Regions from separate parts of the Shewanella sp. MM_2022_3 genome, predicted to be linked through region 3. Evidence: predicted binding sites of a transcription regulator. Region 3 holds the regulator's gene; each other region holds the start of a gene.
What was found. The regulator LexA, encoded in region 3, represses DNA repair genes until DNA is damaged. The targets are predictions, from matches to a motif close to TACTGTATNNNNATACAGTA.
Positions count from the first base shown of each region.

Region 1: the regulator LexA is predicted to act here: its motif matches at 1,831-1,850, upstream of recN (DNA repair protein RecN).
Region 2: the regulator LexA is predicted to act here: its motif matches at 2,089-2,108, upstream of recA (recombinase RecA).
Region 4: the regulator LexA is predicted to act here: its motif matches at 1,728-1,747, upstream of MMG82_RS11305 (YebG family protein).

Region 1 covers NZ_JAKZGV010000008.1:16,718-20,924, forward strand. Annotated here, with positions in the region: gene MMG82_RS06900 (phosphatidylglycerophosphatase A) at 1-25, shown strand, start outside; gene recN (DNA repair protein RecN) at 142-1,800, opposite strand; gene MMG82_RS06910 (AEC family transporter) at 1,930-2,892, opposite strand; gene lldR (LysR family transcriptional regulator LldR) at 3,166-4,065, shown strand; gene MMG82_RS06920 (DUF3319 domain-containing protein) at 4,068-4,207, opposite strand, start outside.
Region 2 covers NZ_JAKZGV010000008.1:41,580-45,786, forward strand. Annotated here, with positions in the region: gene mutS (DNA mismatch repair protein MutS) at 1-1,833, opposite strand, end outside; gene recA (recombinase RecA) at 2,216-3,289, shown strand; gene MMG82_RS07020 (regulatory protein RecX) at 3,364-3,774, shown strand.
Region 3 covers NZ_JAKZGV010000004.1:124,623-128,829, forward strand. Annotated here, with positions in the region: gene coxB (cytochrome c oxidase subunit II) at 1-1,002, opposite strand, end outside; gene MMG82_RS04155 (SulA-like leucine-rich domain-containing protein) at 1,408-1,920, opposite strand; gene lexA (transcriptional repressor LexA) at 1,917-2,537, opposite strand; gene plsB (glycerol-3-phosphate 1-O-acyltransferase PlsB) at 2,823-4,207, shown strand, end outside.
Region 4 covers NZ_JAKZGV010000017.1:72,258-76,464, forward strand. Annotated here, with positions in the region: gene MMG82_RS11290 (MlaD family protein) at 1-312, opposite strand, end outside; gene MMG82_RS11295 (paraquat-inducible protein A) at 299-916, opposite strand; gene MMG82_RS11300 (paraquat-inducible protein A) at 918-1,553, opposite strand; gene MMG82_RS11305 (YebG family protein) at 1,759-2,058, shown strand; gene MMG82_RS11310 (GAF domain-containing protein) at 2,073-2,531, shown strand; gene proQ (RNA chaperone ProQ) at 2,807-3,448, shown strand; gene prc (carboxy terminal-processing peptidase) at 3,477-4,207, shown strand, end outside.

The DNA of each region.
Region 1 (4,207 bases), on a different contig from region 3:
AGTAATTGTCTTTATTAGCCAATAATATCTTTAGTTAACCCAAACTAAAGTTCGTTACCCTATAAATGCCAATGCCTTATCTGCTGTAGATAAGGCATTGGTTATAAAGCTTTATTTTCGTTGCGGTGGCTTACTGTATTTTTACTGTAATAGTTCTCGTGCATTGGCGAGAGTGTTAGAAGTAATTGTATCGCCACCAAGAAGTCTGGCTAATTCTTGGATACGTTGCTCCCTATCCAAAGGCATCATAGTGGTTTCTGTACTGCCCGCCTTGTTGAATTTATTCACAAACATATGTTGATGGCCATTACCAGCAACTTGAGGTAAATGGGTTACACAAAGTACTTGAGTCGATTCTCCTAGACTACGCAGCATTCTGCCAACCACAGCAGCGGTCGGGCCTGAAATTCCCACATCCACCTCGTCGAAAATCAGGGTAGGAGTGGCAACCTTTTTTGCAGTAATCACTTGGATGCCTAAACCGATACGCGACAATTCACCGCCAGAGGCTACCCGTGAAATCGGTTGTAAAGGCTGGCCAGGGTTGGTTGTGACCATAAACTCTATATTATCACTCCCATTTACCGACATAATCTCGGGATTAAAATTCACTTCAATGGTGAATTTCCCCTTGGGCATGTTGAGTTCGTGGATAGATTGAGTCACTAACTTATCCAGTTCTTTCGCATAACGGGCGCGGCTCTGGCTCAGTTTTTGTGCGTTCGCTAAGTAAGCGGTTTTACTCGCTTCAACTTGGAGTTGGATTTCCTCTAACTTTGTTTCATCGTCATCGAGGGTTGTGAGTTCCGCTTTTAGTGCCAAATGATGTTCGGCTAATTTGTCAGGGCTAACATGATGCTTACGGGCCAGTTGCATAGCCTTTGAGAGTCGTTCCTCTAAATAGGCAAAATGCGCGGGATCGAGTTCGAGTTTACTCAGGTAATGCTGTAATTCTCCCGCGCTCTCTTGTACTTGAATGAGGGCCTCATTCAACATAGTACTGACATTGGTTAATGCGGGATCATAGCTTTGCAAATTTTCAGCAAGGCTTACAGCCTTGTTAAGCAGTGACTCAATATTGCTCTCTTCGCCATCTGTGAGTAAATATAGGCTGGCTTGGCAGCTATCCACCAGTTCAGTGCCATTGGCGAGGCGTTTATGCTCTTGCTCAATGTCTTCAAATTCACCGACCTTGAGGTCGAATTCATCTAGCTCTTCAACTTGATATTGCACCAGCTGTTTTCGGGCAATACGTTCATGCTGTGAGGCTTCTAATTGCTTGAGTTCGGCTTCGATTTGTTTGCAGCGTTGATAGCTTGCTGCCACTGTGTCTATCAGTAGTCTGTGATTTGCGTAGCTGTCGAGCAAGGTGAGTTGATGCTCACTCTTTAGCATAGCGTGGTGGGCGTGCTGACCATGGATACCGACCAGCAATTGCCCGAGTAATTTCAGTTGAGTTAACGGCACAGGATTGCCATTAATGTAGGCGCGTGAGCGGCCATCACTGCCAATAGTTCGACGCAGAATACACTCATCATCGAGTTCGAGATCGTTATCTTCGAGCCAACGTTTGGCAAGGGGGACATCGTGTAGTGAAAATCGAGCACTGACTTCGGTTTTACTTGCACCAGGGCGAACACTGCTGGCATCGGCACGATTACCTAGGCACAAACCTAAGGCGTCGATGGCGATGGATTTACCTGCACCAGTTTCACCAGTAATGCTGGTCATACCGGGACGAAAATCCAGTTCGAGAAAACGGACGATAGCGAAATTATTGATGCTGAGTTGGCAAAGCATAATGAGTTCCTGTCGAAAAACTTACCAAATCACTGTATTGATAAACAGTATATACTGATTTTATATACAGTAAAGTGGCTTTGGGTAAATATTCGACACATTGCAATAAGCTAGAGTTTAATCGCTTGTTTATGAATAGGTTTTAACAAGTTGCTCTAAAATAGGTAAGCTAAAAAAAGTCACTATAGTGCCAAATAATATCCCCTGCGCACTGGTTGAGGCTTGGGTGTTATAGCGCTGAGCAAGTAAATAGACGCTGGCCGCCGTAGGTAAGGCACTGAGGATTACACCCATCACTAAGTAATCTCCACTAACGCCCACGCTTTTAAGCATGAAGAAAACCAATGCGGGTTGTAGGATTAATTTAAAGAGGTTGATAAGGCTAAGTTCGATAAGATTCGTCAGGCTAAATACCTTGCTATCTTTTTGGTAGCGCATGGCTTTGGCTAATACCATGCCAACGGCAAATAAAGCGCAGGGGCTTGAGGTATTGCCAATTTGTTGGATCATCATGGCTACGCCAGAGGGCAGTGTTATCCCCAATGCCGAAATTGCAATGCCGATAAAGCAGCCGATAACGATGGGGTTTTTAGCGACGGCTAAACACATAATCACTAGGGCATGATGTTTTCTTTGCGTATTGGTAGTGAGCTCAAGCGAAACTAATGCAACGGCAAACATAAGCACGGACAATAAACTGGCTATGGCGGCGGCAACTAGGGCGCTTTGTTGTTCAGGAAATATAATCACCAGCAGCGGAATACCAATAAATGCGGTATTGCCAAAGGTGGCATTGAGGGCGCGAACTGCCGCAATAGCGTGTTGCTTAGGGTTGGCGACAAAGGATATACCAATACAAATGATATAAATCACCAGCATGGCGGCACTGTAGCCTGCGATAAACCGCCATTGCAGAATTTCCTCAATCGGTTGCTGTGCCAGAGCAATCAAGAGAACGGCAGGAAACGCAATATAGTAAACATATTGATTAAGCACTTGGTCGGTTTCTACTGGGAGAAAACGCAGTTTTTGCACAAGTGTGCCGAGCAGCATGATCCCGAAGACGGCAAACAGAGGGGTTAAAATGGTCATATCCCTCACTCATCCTTTTGTGTTTCTTATCCTGTAATACAAGCTTACTGACGCTTAATCTTATTCATGCTGAGCAAGAGCGTCCCAGCGACTATCTCAGCGAATTGACAATAATCGGTGCTAGCACAGTAAATTTATGGGCAAAATAGCATAGGATTAGCCTTCGAGGCTATTGCGCTATGGTCGTAGAAATGAATAATTCTACGTTTAAAACACAATGAGTTAGTGCCTTATACCTATGAGCGGCACTCACGCTAAACGATGGGATTGAACATGGCTGATGATGTTGGCGCTGAGCTGCAGTTAATTTATCTGTTTGTGCATTTGGTGAATGCGGGCAGTTTTTCTCAAGCCGCGAAAGTGCTCGATATGCCTATCGCCACCGTGAGCCGTAAGCTGGCCAAGCTTGAAGAAAAACTCGATAAGCAATTGTTTATGCGAAGTACCCGCAAGCTGCGATTAACCGAGGAAGGTTTAGCGTTATTTCAGCGATATCAGAGTGCGATTGCACAGTTCGATGAGCTCAGTGGCATTGGCAGCGATAAACCTGAAGGCACATTGCGGATAGCTGCGCCAATCTCAATTATTTCAATTATCTTTATTCACGCATTAAACGAGTTTGGCCGTTTATATCCCGATATTCGTTTACACATTTCCCAAAGCAATGAGTTAGTGGATTTAATTGATAAAGGGATTGATGTCGCGATTGTCGGTGGTGCACAGCCTGATTCTTCTTGGGTGTCGAGTACTTTAGGTGAGCTTGATTATCGTTTGTTTGCGACGCCGGAATATTTAGCCCATGCCCCTGAATTGATCCATCCCGATGATCTTGAAAACCATCAGTTGATCAAAGTTTGGCCGCTGTTTAATTGGCATTTAAAGCATCCTAATGGCGAGTCTTTCTATTTTAATGGCCCAACAAAACTCACGCTCACGGATCTCCATGGCGCGATTCAGGCGACCTTAGACCATGGTGGTATTCTGTATGGGCCAGAATTATTTGTAAAACAACAGATTAAAGAAAGGCGTTTAAAAGTGCTCTTACCGGAATGGATTGGCGAACAACGTAGGATTTCGATTCTATATCACCAACGTAGTCAGCAACCGCTGAAAGTGAAGGTGTTTATCGAGTTTATGCAATCCAAAGCGCCCGAACTTTTTTCAATGGCTTAAGATTAACGTTTACGGGGTTTTAAAGTATTTTGGCTCATGGAGTTTTGCGTTTGCTTAGCATCTTGCAGGCTCGCGCGGGTGGCGGGCACAATCCCAAGCTCACGGTAATAATTCACTAAACGGCGTAATTCAAATAGAGAAC
Region 2 (4,207 bases), on a different contig from region 3:
GCGTTGGTTATGCAGTGTGACAGGGTTGGCGATAAAAGGCGTTTGACTCACACGCTCAACCACAGGGTGACGACCCGCTTCAATTTTTACCCCGATTTCGCTGCTCAGTTCTGGGCAGGTATAGCCTAAGGTTTCGGCACGTTCGGCAAAGTTACTGAGCACATCGAGTTCGGCGGCTGCTCTGGCAAAGGCTTGTAGCTCATGCAATTTGGGGAGGATTAAATCAAACAATTCGTCCCACAGTTGTTTTTCAAGAGCGAGCGCCTTACCTTGGCTCGACAGCACTTTTTCTTCATATTCCTTAAGCTCGGGCGTGATATAACGCTCCATATTCTTAAGGGTTTGACGGCGTTGGTAATTTAATGGCACTTGCTGTGATTGCAGACGGCTGACTTCAATGTAGTAACCATGGACTCGGTTGTAGCCTACCTTCAGCGTAGCAATGCCAGTGCGTTCTTTTTCCCGCGCTTCGAGTTGTACTAGATAATCGCTGGCACCTTCACTTAAGCCACGCCATTCGTCTAATTCGGCATTGTAGCCTTCACGGATTACGCCGCCATCACGGATAAGCATGGGCGGGTTATCGACAATGGCGCGCTCAAGCAGTTGTTGCTCTTCGGGAAACTCGCCTAAGAGTTGGCCTAGTTTCACTGTATGGGGGGCACTTAGCTGCGTGAGTGACTGCTGCAACTGTGGCAATAGATTTAATGCTTGGCGTAGGCGAGCAAAATCCCTTGGACGAGCGGTACGCAGTGCCAGCCTTGCCATGATACGTTCGATATCGCCTAGGGCTTTAAGCTGCTCATGCAATGACTCATGGGCCGTAGTCTTGAGTAATTCATTCACGGCCGTTTGGCGAGCAAAAATCTGGGCATGGTCCCTCAGCGGCTGATGGATCCAGCGTTGCAGCATTCGGCTGCCCATTGCTGTTGCAGTATTGTCGAGCACAGCTGCTAGGGTGTTATCCCGACCACCACTCAAATTTTGTGTCAGCTCGAGGTTGCGGCGCGTTGCCGCATCCAAGACAATCGTATCGGTTTGATTAAAACGGGTAATAGCATTGATATGGGGCAGGGCGGTGCGCTGGGTGTCTTTTACGTACTGCATCAAGCAGCCTGCCGCTTGCAGCGATAGGCGAGCATCGGTTATGCCGAAACCGTGTAAATCCTTAGTGCCAAACTGGGCCAACAGCAGTTTGATACTGGTATCGTAATCAAATTCCCACTCAGGGCGGCGACGTTTGCCTTTAAAATGATGCAATAACTCCAGTGCACCAAAATCTTCGCTATAAAGAATTTCGACCGGATTCGTACGTTGCAACTCGGCTTCGAGGGACTCCTTCGTTTCTAATTCGGCAATCACGAAACGGCCAGAAGACACATCAAGAGTCGCATAGCCAAAGCCCACTTTGCCTTGATAAACCGCGGCCAACAGATTGTCTTGCCGCTCCTGCAATAGCGCTTCATCGGTTAAGGTTCCTGGGGTGACAATGCGTACGACTTTACGCTCAACCGGACCTTTTGAGGTGGCAGGATCGCCAATTTGTTCACAAATCGCAACCGATTGGCCAATTTGAACCAATTTTGCGAGATAGCCTTCAACTGCATGGTAAGGGATACCCGCCATCGGGATCGGGTCGCCACCACTTTTGCCTCGGGCCGTAAGGGAAATGCCCAATAATTCAGAGGCTCGTTTGGCGTCATCATAGAAGAGTTCATAGAAGTCACCCATACGATAAAACAGCAGCATGTCGTGATGCTCTGCTTTCATGGTCAAATATTGACGCATCATCGGGGTATGTTTTTCTAAATCATCGGTATCTATAGGATTCATTAAATCGTTATCGTCCGCTATGCCGGCCCTGAAATAGGGAATAAAGTCATACAGTAATGGGAGATAAAATCAGTTGATTTACACTATTACTGTCTAAAATCAATTGGCGCCAATCTTAGCAACAATTTACAGAAAATTGATCCTCAAAGCGTGGATATTCACTGATATCTTGATAAATCTGCAGTATGGGTGGGTAAAAGCTTGTCTAAACGGGAAAATTTTCAGGTATAAAAATAATTCATTCACAGGTATTGATACTGTATGATTGTACAGTATACTAGTCAGCAGATTACGACAAAGAGCCTCGCTTTTTGATCACCCGCTTTATTAAATTGAATATCACTTTTGACAGTACTGATGCTGTCTAGATGAGGGAACAGGAATGAAGGTCGATCCAAACAAAGAGAAAGCACTTGCTGCGGTATTGAGCCAAATTGAGAAGCAATTTGGTAAAGGCTCCATCATGAAGCTGGGCGAAGACCGCTCTATGGATGTTGAGACCATTTCTACTGGTTCTCTTTCCCTTGACGTTGCCCTCGGTGCGGGCGGCCTACCAATGGGCCGTATTGTTGAGATTTATGGCCCTGAATCATCAGGTAAGACAACTCTGACATTAGAAGTGATTGCAGCTGCTCAGCGCGAAGGTAAAACCTGTGCCTTTATCGATGCGGAGCACGCTCTCGATCCTATCTACGCGAAAAAGTTAGGTGTAGATATTGATAACTTATTGTGTTCACAACCCGATACCGGTGAACAAGCCCTTGAGATCTGTGATGCGTTAACCCGTTCTGGCGCGGTAGATGTGATCATCGTTGACTCGGTCGCGGCATTAACCCCCAAGGCAGAGATTGAGGGCGAAATCGGTGACTCACACATGGGCTTAGCGGCGCGTATGATGAGCCAAGCGATGCGTAAGTTAGCGGGTAACCTCAAGCAATCGAATACACTGTTAATCTTCATCAACCAAATTCGTATGAAGATTGGTGTGATGTTTGGTAACCCAGAAACCACAACGGGTGGTAATGCTCTGAAATTCTATGCTTCTGTTCGTTTAGATATTCGCCGTACTGGTGCTATCAAAGAAGGCGATGAAGTGGTTGGTAACGAGACTCGTGTCAAAGTGGTTAAAAACAAAGTGGCTGCACCATTTAAGCAGGCTGAGTTTCAAATCCTTTACGGTCAAGGTATCAACCGTACTGGCGAGTTAGTCGATTTAGGGGTAGCCCATAAACTGATTGAGAAAGCTGGTGCTTGGTATAGCTACAAGGGCGATAAAATTGGTCAAGGCCGTGCCAATGCGGGTAAATATTTGACTGAAAACCCAGCCATTGCCGCTGAAATCGATAAGACATTGCGTGAGTTATTATTGAGTAACCCAAGTGCACTGGCATCATCAGCATCCGATGATGATAATATCGAGGGGAATATTGATTTAGAAACAGGCGAAGTATTCTGAGCCAGTCTGCCCGTCAAATTGCGGTCGCGCTGTTAGCGCGCCGCGATTATTCCCGCCAAGAAATCCGCACAAAACTGCTCGAAAAAGGCTTTGAGGTCGCTGATATCGATCCTGTGCTTGATGATTGTGAAGCGTCAGGATTTATCAATGATAAGCGCTATGCCGAGCTTCTCGTTCGAAGCCACATTGCCCGTGGTCATGGACCAATACGCATTCGTCAAGCTATTGCTCAAAAGGGGCTGACTAAAGATTGTATCGAAGCTGCCTTATCTGCAAATGAGCATGATTGGTTTGAGTTGGCAAAAGCGAAAGCCATCAAAAAGTATACGGTCCCTAAAGTGTTTGAAGTAAAAGGCTCACTATCCCGCGAGCAAATTGCGAAAGAAAAAGCCAAACGAGTACGGTTTTTACTGAGCCAAGGCTTTAATTACGAACAAGTCACCTATGCCTTAGATTATGATCCTTTGGAAGATAATGATGACTAGGGCGTGTAGACGTTTCGAGATTAAATTTTATTCGTTCTGGCAAGTTCGTGCTCGCGAAACGAGGAATGATGTGTAGTTTACTCAAATGACGAGCGGCTCTTATGACAGAAAGTAAGAGCAAGGGCTTGCCAGACGAACCCTTCGGGCAGCATTTGGTTGGCTTTTCTGCCGCGTTATCGTCCGTTTATGTAGAATAACTACACAGCACGGACTTTGCCTTGCATAAAAGCCAGCCACATTGCTGCAAAAATAACCATGAAACGTCAACACGCCCTAATGTAATCATATAAACTTGCCCTGGTAAGTTTGTGCTTGTCATTCTTAACTCAGTTCATCTCCCTCGCAGAATTAGTCCTTTTTCACCACTTTCACCTTGGGTTGTTGTGATAAGCCCTGTATTAGATGAAAACTCATCGAAAATATTAGACTCCGA
Region 3 (4,207 bases):
GGCTTGCATGGCCGTACCCGTTTTACCATTGAGCACGATTTCAAGATGACCGCTCAGTGGCCCAGTAGCGATGGGGCTGCCTTTGAGATGTGGGAATACGCCTTTGAGACCTTCGCCATTAGGTTGATGGCAGGCTGCGCAGTGACCAAGGTAAACTTGCTCACCTTGAGTCATCAGCTCTTCTTTACTCAGTGTTTGTGATAAGGCGGCTTGTGCGGCTTGCGCTGCGGCATTGGCAGCTTGTTTTTGTTCTGCAACCCAAGCATCGAACTCGGCTTCGGGCAGTGCCTGAACCACTATCGGCATAAATCCATGATCTTTGCCGCAAAGTTCGGCACATTGACCACGGTAAATGCCGGGTTTATCGATACGGGTCCACGCCTCGTTGATAAACCCTGGGTTAGCATCTTTTTTCACTGCAAAATCTGGTACCCACCATGAATGGATAACATCTTCAGAAGTCATCAGAAAGCGGATTTTTCTATTTACAGGCAGGACAAGGGGCTTATCGACCTCGAGTAAGTAGTGCTCTCCCTTGGCCTCACTACCTTCGATTTGAGGTCTTGGTGTGGCGAGAATACTGTAAAACTCAATATCTTGATCGAAATAGCTGTAATGCCACTTCCATTGCGATCCTGTGACTTTTACCGTGAGATCGGCATTGCTGGGGTCTTCCATGGCAATCAGAGTTTTAGTTGCCGGAATCGCCATTAAGATCAGAATGATAAAGGGAATTATCGTCCAAGCGATCTCAACTTTTGTACTCTCATGGAAGTGTGACGCGACCGCGCCCTTGGATTTTCTGTGGTTGATCATGGCATAAATCATAACGCCAAAAACCACTAAGCCTATCGCGCAGCAGATATACAGAATCGTCATGTGCAGGTGGTATACCTTGCCACTGATTTCTGTTACGCCAGGCGTCATATTGAACCGCATGTCTGCTGCGGCCAACGGTGGGGCGAATAGCACCACGAGTAAACAATACAACCATTGCTTCACAAGACTTCTCCTCTGCTAATTGCAAATAGCAACTACAAAGAAGAGCAACACAGTAAGTCTCAACTCTATGCAAACTCTTCAGTTCCCAAAAAAGTGTTTCTGACTTCAACGTGCGTTGGCGGCTTACTTATGATCAAGTATTGTTACTGCTGGTATTAGCCACACTGGCACATACTGCTGAATAAACCCATTATTCTCAATTTTTGTGGGCGAGCGATATTCGAAAATAACGCGATATTTCTGCCTAAACAGGCGATATATCATGTGCGCCTAAATCAAACATACTTGCTGTTTAAAAATTGATCAAGATCACTTCTTTTTCTAATTGTCTGAAAAATTGCCAAAAAAAAGCCTCACATTCACAGGTGAGGCGGCTTTCAAGGCTAAATACGGTGTGAAAAATTTTTAATGAACAGAGCTGAAAAATGCGGGTTGAGTAAATTTAGCCGATTGTGTGAGATTGATGCTAGAAGGTTGGTCATTCGTTGAACCTTCAAGCACGATACCCATTGCACGTGCGCTCTTTGCTACAATTTGTAGGCGACGATTATCGCGAGTATCTAGGGCGTTAATCCAAGTAATCACTGCGCTAGATGTGCCACTGGTTAAGGCTTTTTCCATCGCCCAAAGGGTTTCGACCTCATCTTTTGCGTGAACCAATAGTACGCGATCCATACGCACACCTGCGTTTGCTAATAGCTGCTTGTAGCCAATACTAGGTGGGTTGATGAGCACTATCCATCTTCCCTGTTGGCTCAGTTGGGCAAGTTGTTTGCTCAGCTGTGTCAGCTCTTGGCGCCCTTGGCTCTGAGTTGGCATAGTGACTATTGATGTATGCTGCCAGTCGGTCTCTGTATCTCGAACCGTATCGAGCCATAAACCGGGGTGACGCGGGGCATTACCTAATAGTTTGTTCATAGCCAATCTCCATTGCGGATCACCCCTACGGCGAGCCCTTCAATTGTTAGACTTTGGAAACTCAAATCGACTTTAATCGGTGAATAGTCTTCATTCTCGGCATGTAGGTAGACTAAATTACCTTTTTTTTCAAAGCGTTTTACGGTTACATCATCATCAACGCGAGCAACAACAACTTGTCCATTGCGCGCTTGTTGTACTTTATGAACGGCAAGCAGGTCACCCTCAAGGATGCCGATATTCTTCATACTGTCGCCTTTTACGCGCAGCAGGAAATCGGCAGCAGGGTGGAACATGCTGGGGTCGACTTGGTAATACTGTTCGACATGCTCTTGGGCGAGAATAGGTTCACCCGCTGCCACTTGGCCAATCAGTGGCAAGCCTGTTTCGCGGTTATCTTCTTCCTCTACAGGGAGACGGATCCCGCGGGAAGTACCAGGCATGATCTCGATGCAGCCTTTTTTCGCCAATGCCTTAAGGTGTTCTTCTGCGGCATTTGCACTTTTAAAACCCAAACGGGTGGCAATTTCGGCCCGAGTGGGTGGCATGCCAGTCTCGGCAATATTACGTTTAATCAGCTCTAAAATTTCGGCTTGGCGTGGCGTCAACGGTCTCATGGTATTTCCTGTTTTTCTATACAGTTACTGTTATTATATACAGTATTATTGGTAGTGCAAGTATTAACCACTTTTAACTTGGTCAGCTAGATCTGCAAATAACCATAATCGTCATCTATGGGGTGAATGCCATTTGCACGGTATCAATAAATGGTGTTGCCTAAAGTGCGTTACTAAGTCATTAAAATCAGCCGCTGAATCCTGCATCTTTAGGTTGTTTGGGTATATTCTCTAGAATCTGGTATTCTATGGGGCTAATGAACGTACTTACATTGCATAAGAATAATGCCTAAACAAGACTCTCTTTGGTTGAAATCATTACGTTGGATCCAAAAGCACTTAGTGCACACTATTGTTGTGCCACAGGATCCCTTTGCCGATCTGAATCTGGATGCCTCCAGACCGCTTGCTTATGTAATGAAAACAGAATCCCTGAGTGATATTGCTGCGTTAAGCGAGATCACCACGAAACTTGGTTTGCCAAGCCCTTACGAGCCGCTGGTGGTGAATGGCGTTGTGGCGCCACGGGTGGTATGCCTTGAAGGTCGTAAGCCCTTATTTGGTGAACGCGCCAGCAATGAGCCATTCCTCGAATGTTTTATGCGTTTGTTGGCCGTCCATAAGGAAAAGCCAGAGTTAGATATACAGCTGGTGCCTGTGAGTCTGTATTGGGGTCGTACTCCGGGTAAAGAAGACGACACCATGAAGGCGGCAGTGCTTGAGCGCGAGAACCCTACTTGGTTACGTAAGTGCTTGATGATCCTATTTTTGGGCCGTCATAACTTTGTGCAATTTTCTAATGCGGTATCGCTGCGTTACATGGCCGACGAACATGGTACCGATATGGGCATTGCCCATAAATTGGCTCGAGTAGCGAGAGTACATTTCCGCCGCCAACGTAAGGTGATGACGGGGCCTGTGTTGCCTAATCGTCAGGCGTTATTCCATTCCTTGCTGAAATCTGAATCCTTACGCAAGGCGATTCAGGAAGAAGCCGCGAGCAAGAAGATTTCTGAAACCCAAGCGCGTGAAACGGCAATTGAATATCTTGATGAAATTGCGGCGAATTATTCCGATAGTCTCGTACGTATTGCCGAGCGCTTTTTAACGTGGTTATGGAACAAGCTCTACAGCGGTATTAACATCAAAGGTGCCGAGCATATTCGGCAGTTACACCACGATGGTCATGAGATTGTGTATGTGCCCTGCCATCGCAGCCATATGGATTACCTGCTGTTATCTTACATTCTGTATTACCAAGGTATGGTGCCACCGCATATTGCTGCGGGTATCAACCTAAACTTCTGGCCTGCGGGGCCGCTGTTCCGCCGTGGCGGGGCTTTCTTTATTCGCCGTAGTTTTAACGGCAACAAACTCTATACGGCAGTGTTCCGTGAGTACCTCGATCAGCTGTTTGCTAAGGGATATTCGGTTGAGTATTTCTCTGAAGGTGGCCGTTCTCGTACCGGTCGTCTATTGGCGCCTAAAACGGGCATGATCGCTATGACGATCAACAGTGTGCTGCGTGGTATCGAACGCCCAGTCACCTTAGTGCCTGTGTATTTAGGCTACGATCACGTGATGGAAGTGGCGACCTATCACAAAGAGCTAAGCGGTAAGAAAAAACAGAAAGAATCTGTATGGCAAGTCTTTGGTGCTATTCGTAAATT
Region 4 (4,207 bases), on a different contig from region 3:
CCAGAAGAGGGTTTCTTTATTTAAGAAAGGCTTAGCGCGATAGTCCATCATCACCTTCACGTTAACGCCTTTAAGATCATCATCAATACCGATATCTTTTACCTTACCAACGGTTAAGCCTTGGTATTTGACTAAGGTTTTGCCCACGTCGATCCCCGTAGCACTGGGGAAGTGGATTTGAATTTCAATGCCCGATTCTTTGATGCTCTTAATACCCAGCCATGCGCCAAGCGCGAGCGCCACAATCGGGAGCAGCCAAATCGGCGAAAAGAGCTTTTTCTTCACAACTTTTGGCGATTCAATTTGTGTCATCTTGAGGTTCCAGTCGATCCCAGAGTAAACGAGTGTCTAAAACTTTTGCGGCAAGTTGCGTCAGTAAAATCACCAATGCAAATGCCGTGGCCGCGGGTGCAGGCTTTGCATCGAGTAATTGCCCCATATTCACCAGGGCAACGGTCAGCGAGATCACAAATAAATCGAGCATCGACCAGCGGCCAATCCACTCAATAACATGAAATCCCACCATAAGTTTTTGCTTTGAAATTGGCAGGTTGAAACTGATAGCACACAGATAAGTGGCTAAGCCGATAATCTTTACCCAAGGCACTAAAATACTGGCAATAAACACAATAATGGCGATGGGTAACATATCCGATTGGACTAAATGAACAATTCCGGAAAAGATCGTATCGTGACGTACCTTTCCCTGATTGGTGAGCACCGTAATGGGATAGAGGTTGGCTGGAACCAATAAAATGGCGGCAGTAATAAGCAGCGCCCAACTTTTTTGTAAGCTGTTGTAATCGCGGACCTGTAATTCTGACTCACAACGACTACAGTGGCTATCCTCACTGCTATTGAGTTGCCTACAAACGCGGCACAAACACAGGCCTAAATCCTTTCCTTGCTGCTTCATATCAGTGATGTTCCTGCATAAGAAGACCCCACATATGCTCAATATCGTATTCACGCTGTAAAAACAGGGTGACTAAAAAAAGCATGGTGAAGCAAAAGGTACCCATTCCAAAATAAATATCCGAAAAATCAGATAATTGAAATGATGAGACGAGGAAGCTAATCACATAAATCTCAAGCATCGTCAGCTGCGAAAGGAACCCCTGAAATGTGAGTAATTGTTTGAGACTATGGCGCCAAAATGGGCTTGCAAGCCCCCATTTTATAATCAAAATTTGCGCAAGAATCGATAGGATCAATAAACCAGGGCCAACCACTGCGGCAGCAAGTACGGCTAATCCCACCACCCAATAACCTTGTTCGAAGACGGCAAAAGCGCCTTGAAATACCGTTGTTGTGCGAATACTGCCCAGAAAATGGATTTCTAGCACAGGAAAAAAGTTAGCAGGAAAATAGAACACCAACGCGGTAATGCACAGTGCCAACATGCCATTTACTGAACAGTATGGAGTGTCATAAAGTGCGGTGTTGCAACGCGGACACAATGCTCTGACCCCAGTTGGGAGGGCACGTTTCCGAATGGCCAAGTCGCAGGAACGACAGAGGATTACAGAGTTTTCTGCTGTATTGTCATGCATATAAAAATATTATATTAGCCCCAAAGCCACTGAGATTGAGCAAATAATCCGAAAACAACAAATTATAAGGTGAGATATCAAATTGATTGACCCATCTCCACAACATAAAGCGCAGTCATAATATCAGAATAATCAGAACACTTGCATCACTAGTTCACTTTATGTCATTCTGGTTACTGTATATAAAAACAGTGCGAGGGCGGTCATGGCAGTTATTACACAGTTTGTCGTGGTAAGAGAAGGGGTAGAAAAGATGACATTCACATCGAAAAAGGAGGCTGATGCCTACGATAAGATGCTCGACATCGCTGATAACCTCATTCCATTTATTCAGAAAGCGGAACTTGGGATTGATGAAAGTCTAACCGAACAGCTCGCATTCTATTTTGCTAACAATAAAGATGAGCTAACAAACTTGCTTAAAGGCGTGGTTCAAGTTAATAGTACGCCAACAAAACCAAACACAGCCAAAAAAGCGTCTAAGAAGGACGATGCTGCTGAATAATTTTTAGGAAGCATATGAAACCGCAATTTTATGAATCACTGAACCGTCAAGCGTTAGCGTTACTCGAAGGCGAAGATGATTTAGTGGCTGCCATGGCTAACTTTTCAGCCCTGCTTAATGACAACCTAACCGAACTAAACTGGGTAGGTTTTTACGTTATGCGCGGCGAACAGTTAGTATTAGGCCCATTCCAAGGTAAAGTGGCTTGTACCCGCATTCCGATGGGTAAAGGCGTGTGTGGCACCGCTGCATTGGCTAATCAAACTCAACGGGTTGCCGATGTACATCAATTTGATGGCCACATCGCCTGTGATTCGGCCAGTAATTCCGAAATTGTGATCCCAGTGCGGGCCGATGGTAAGGTGATTGCTGTGCTGGATATCGATAGTCCTATTTTTGATCGCTTCGATGAGGAAGACCAAAAGGGCTTGGAATTATTGGTAAAAAGCTTCGAAAGCTGCCTATTTGCTTAATTTGCGTACAATAACGCATAATTCATGGTCGCAATCGGTGGCGTGCGCCTTATAATAGCGCATGCCCAGATATGGCTTATTTGGTATTGTCTGAATAAGTTTGCTGGGTTTTGCCATAAAATGGTTAACTGATATTTTTTTAACTTTAGTTAACTCGGCGAGAATGCTAATTTGTACTTTGGCTCAATAGTGAGCATAACCAAGATAAACGACACGTAAGAAGCTGATTTATATCGCTTCGAATTCGATGTCCCTTTTTAACTGTGGAAGTAATGATGGAATCAACAGATAAGTTGACCGACACCAACGCAATTTTGGCGTACTTGTATGAAACATTTCCTTTGTGCTTTATTGCTGAAGGTGAAACTAAGCCATTAAAAATCGGATTGTTTCAAGATTTGGCTGAAAGGTTGGCTGATGATTCTAAAGTCAGTAAAACGCAACTGCGAGTGGCGTTAAGACGCTATACCAGCAGCTGGCGCTACCTCAAATCAGTAAAAGCCGGTGCCCAACGTGTCGATCTTGATGGTCAGCCTTGTGGTGAGTTAGAACAAGAGCATATTGATCATGCTCAAGCTATGTTGAAAGAAAGCCAAGAAAAAGCCAAAGCTAAGCGTGCTGCTCAAGCACCGAAAGCGGCTCCAGCGGGTAAAGCTCCTGCGAAAAAAGCCCCTAAGAAAGTAGCTGTTCCTGCCCGTAAGACTGAGCGTCCAGTAAAAGCGGCGCCTAAGGCAGAGCCTGCTGTTAACTTAGTGCAAGCGCAATTGACCGATTTAGCGAAAAAACAGCGTGTCAATGTTAAATTAGGGATGACGCCAGTAGCCGGCGTGATCACTGATATTAACAAAGAAGACATTCATGTTCAGCTTGATAGCGGCTTAACGATAAAAGTGAAAGCAGAACATATTCTGCTGTAATCATTTAATCTCACGGAGTAACTTGTTGATGCGAAAACTCATTTTGGCTACATCCATCGCCACTGTTTTTGTCGGATTTTCGGCTTGGGCTGTGCCTCCTACGATTCAAATCAGCGAGTTACCCACTCTCAAGCAGGAAGCGCAGCATAAAGTGGCCAGTAAACGAGTGACAGATTTATACACTCGTTCGCATTACCATCGATTTGCGCTCGATGACGCGTTTTCTGCGCAGATTTTTGACCGCTATTTACAGCAACTTGATTACCGTCGCAATGTGCTGACCCAAGCCGATGTCGACAGTTTTAAGCCTTATATCAATCAGTTTGACGATATGCTGAGTTCAGGTGAACTCGACCCCGCCTACAAAATGTTTGATTTGGTTCAAAAACGTCGCTACGAAGGCTTTGTGTACGCGCTTTCTCTGCTCGATAAAGAAATGGATTTTACCGTTCCTGGTGATGCCTACGAGTACGATAGGGAAGATGTCGCTTGGCCAAAAGATCAAGCTGAAATCAATGAGCTTTGGCGTCAGCGAGTGAAATACGATGCGTTGAATCTCAAGCTTACTGGCAAAAAATGGCCTGAAATTGTTGAGATTCTGCAAAAACGTTATAACAACGCCATCAAACGTTTGACTCAGACCAATAGTGAGGATGTGTTCCAAGCGGTGATGAATGCATTTTCTCGCAGCATTGAGCCGCACACTAGCTATTTATCCCCCCGTAATGCTGAGCGTTTCCAAATGGAAATGAACTTGAG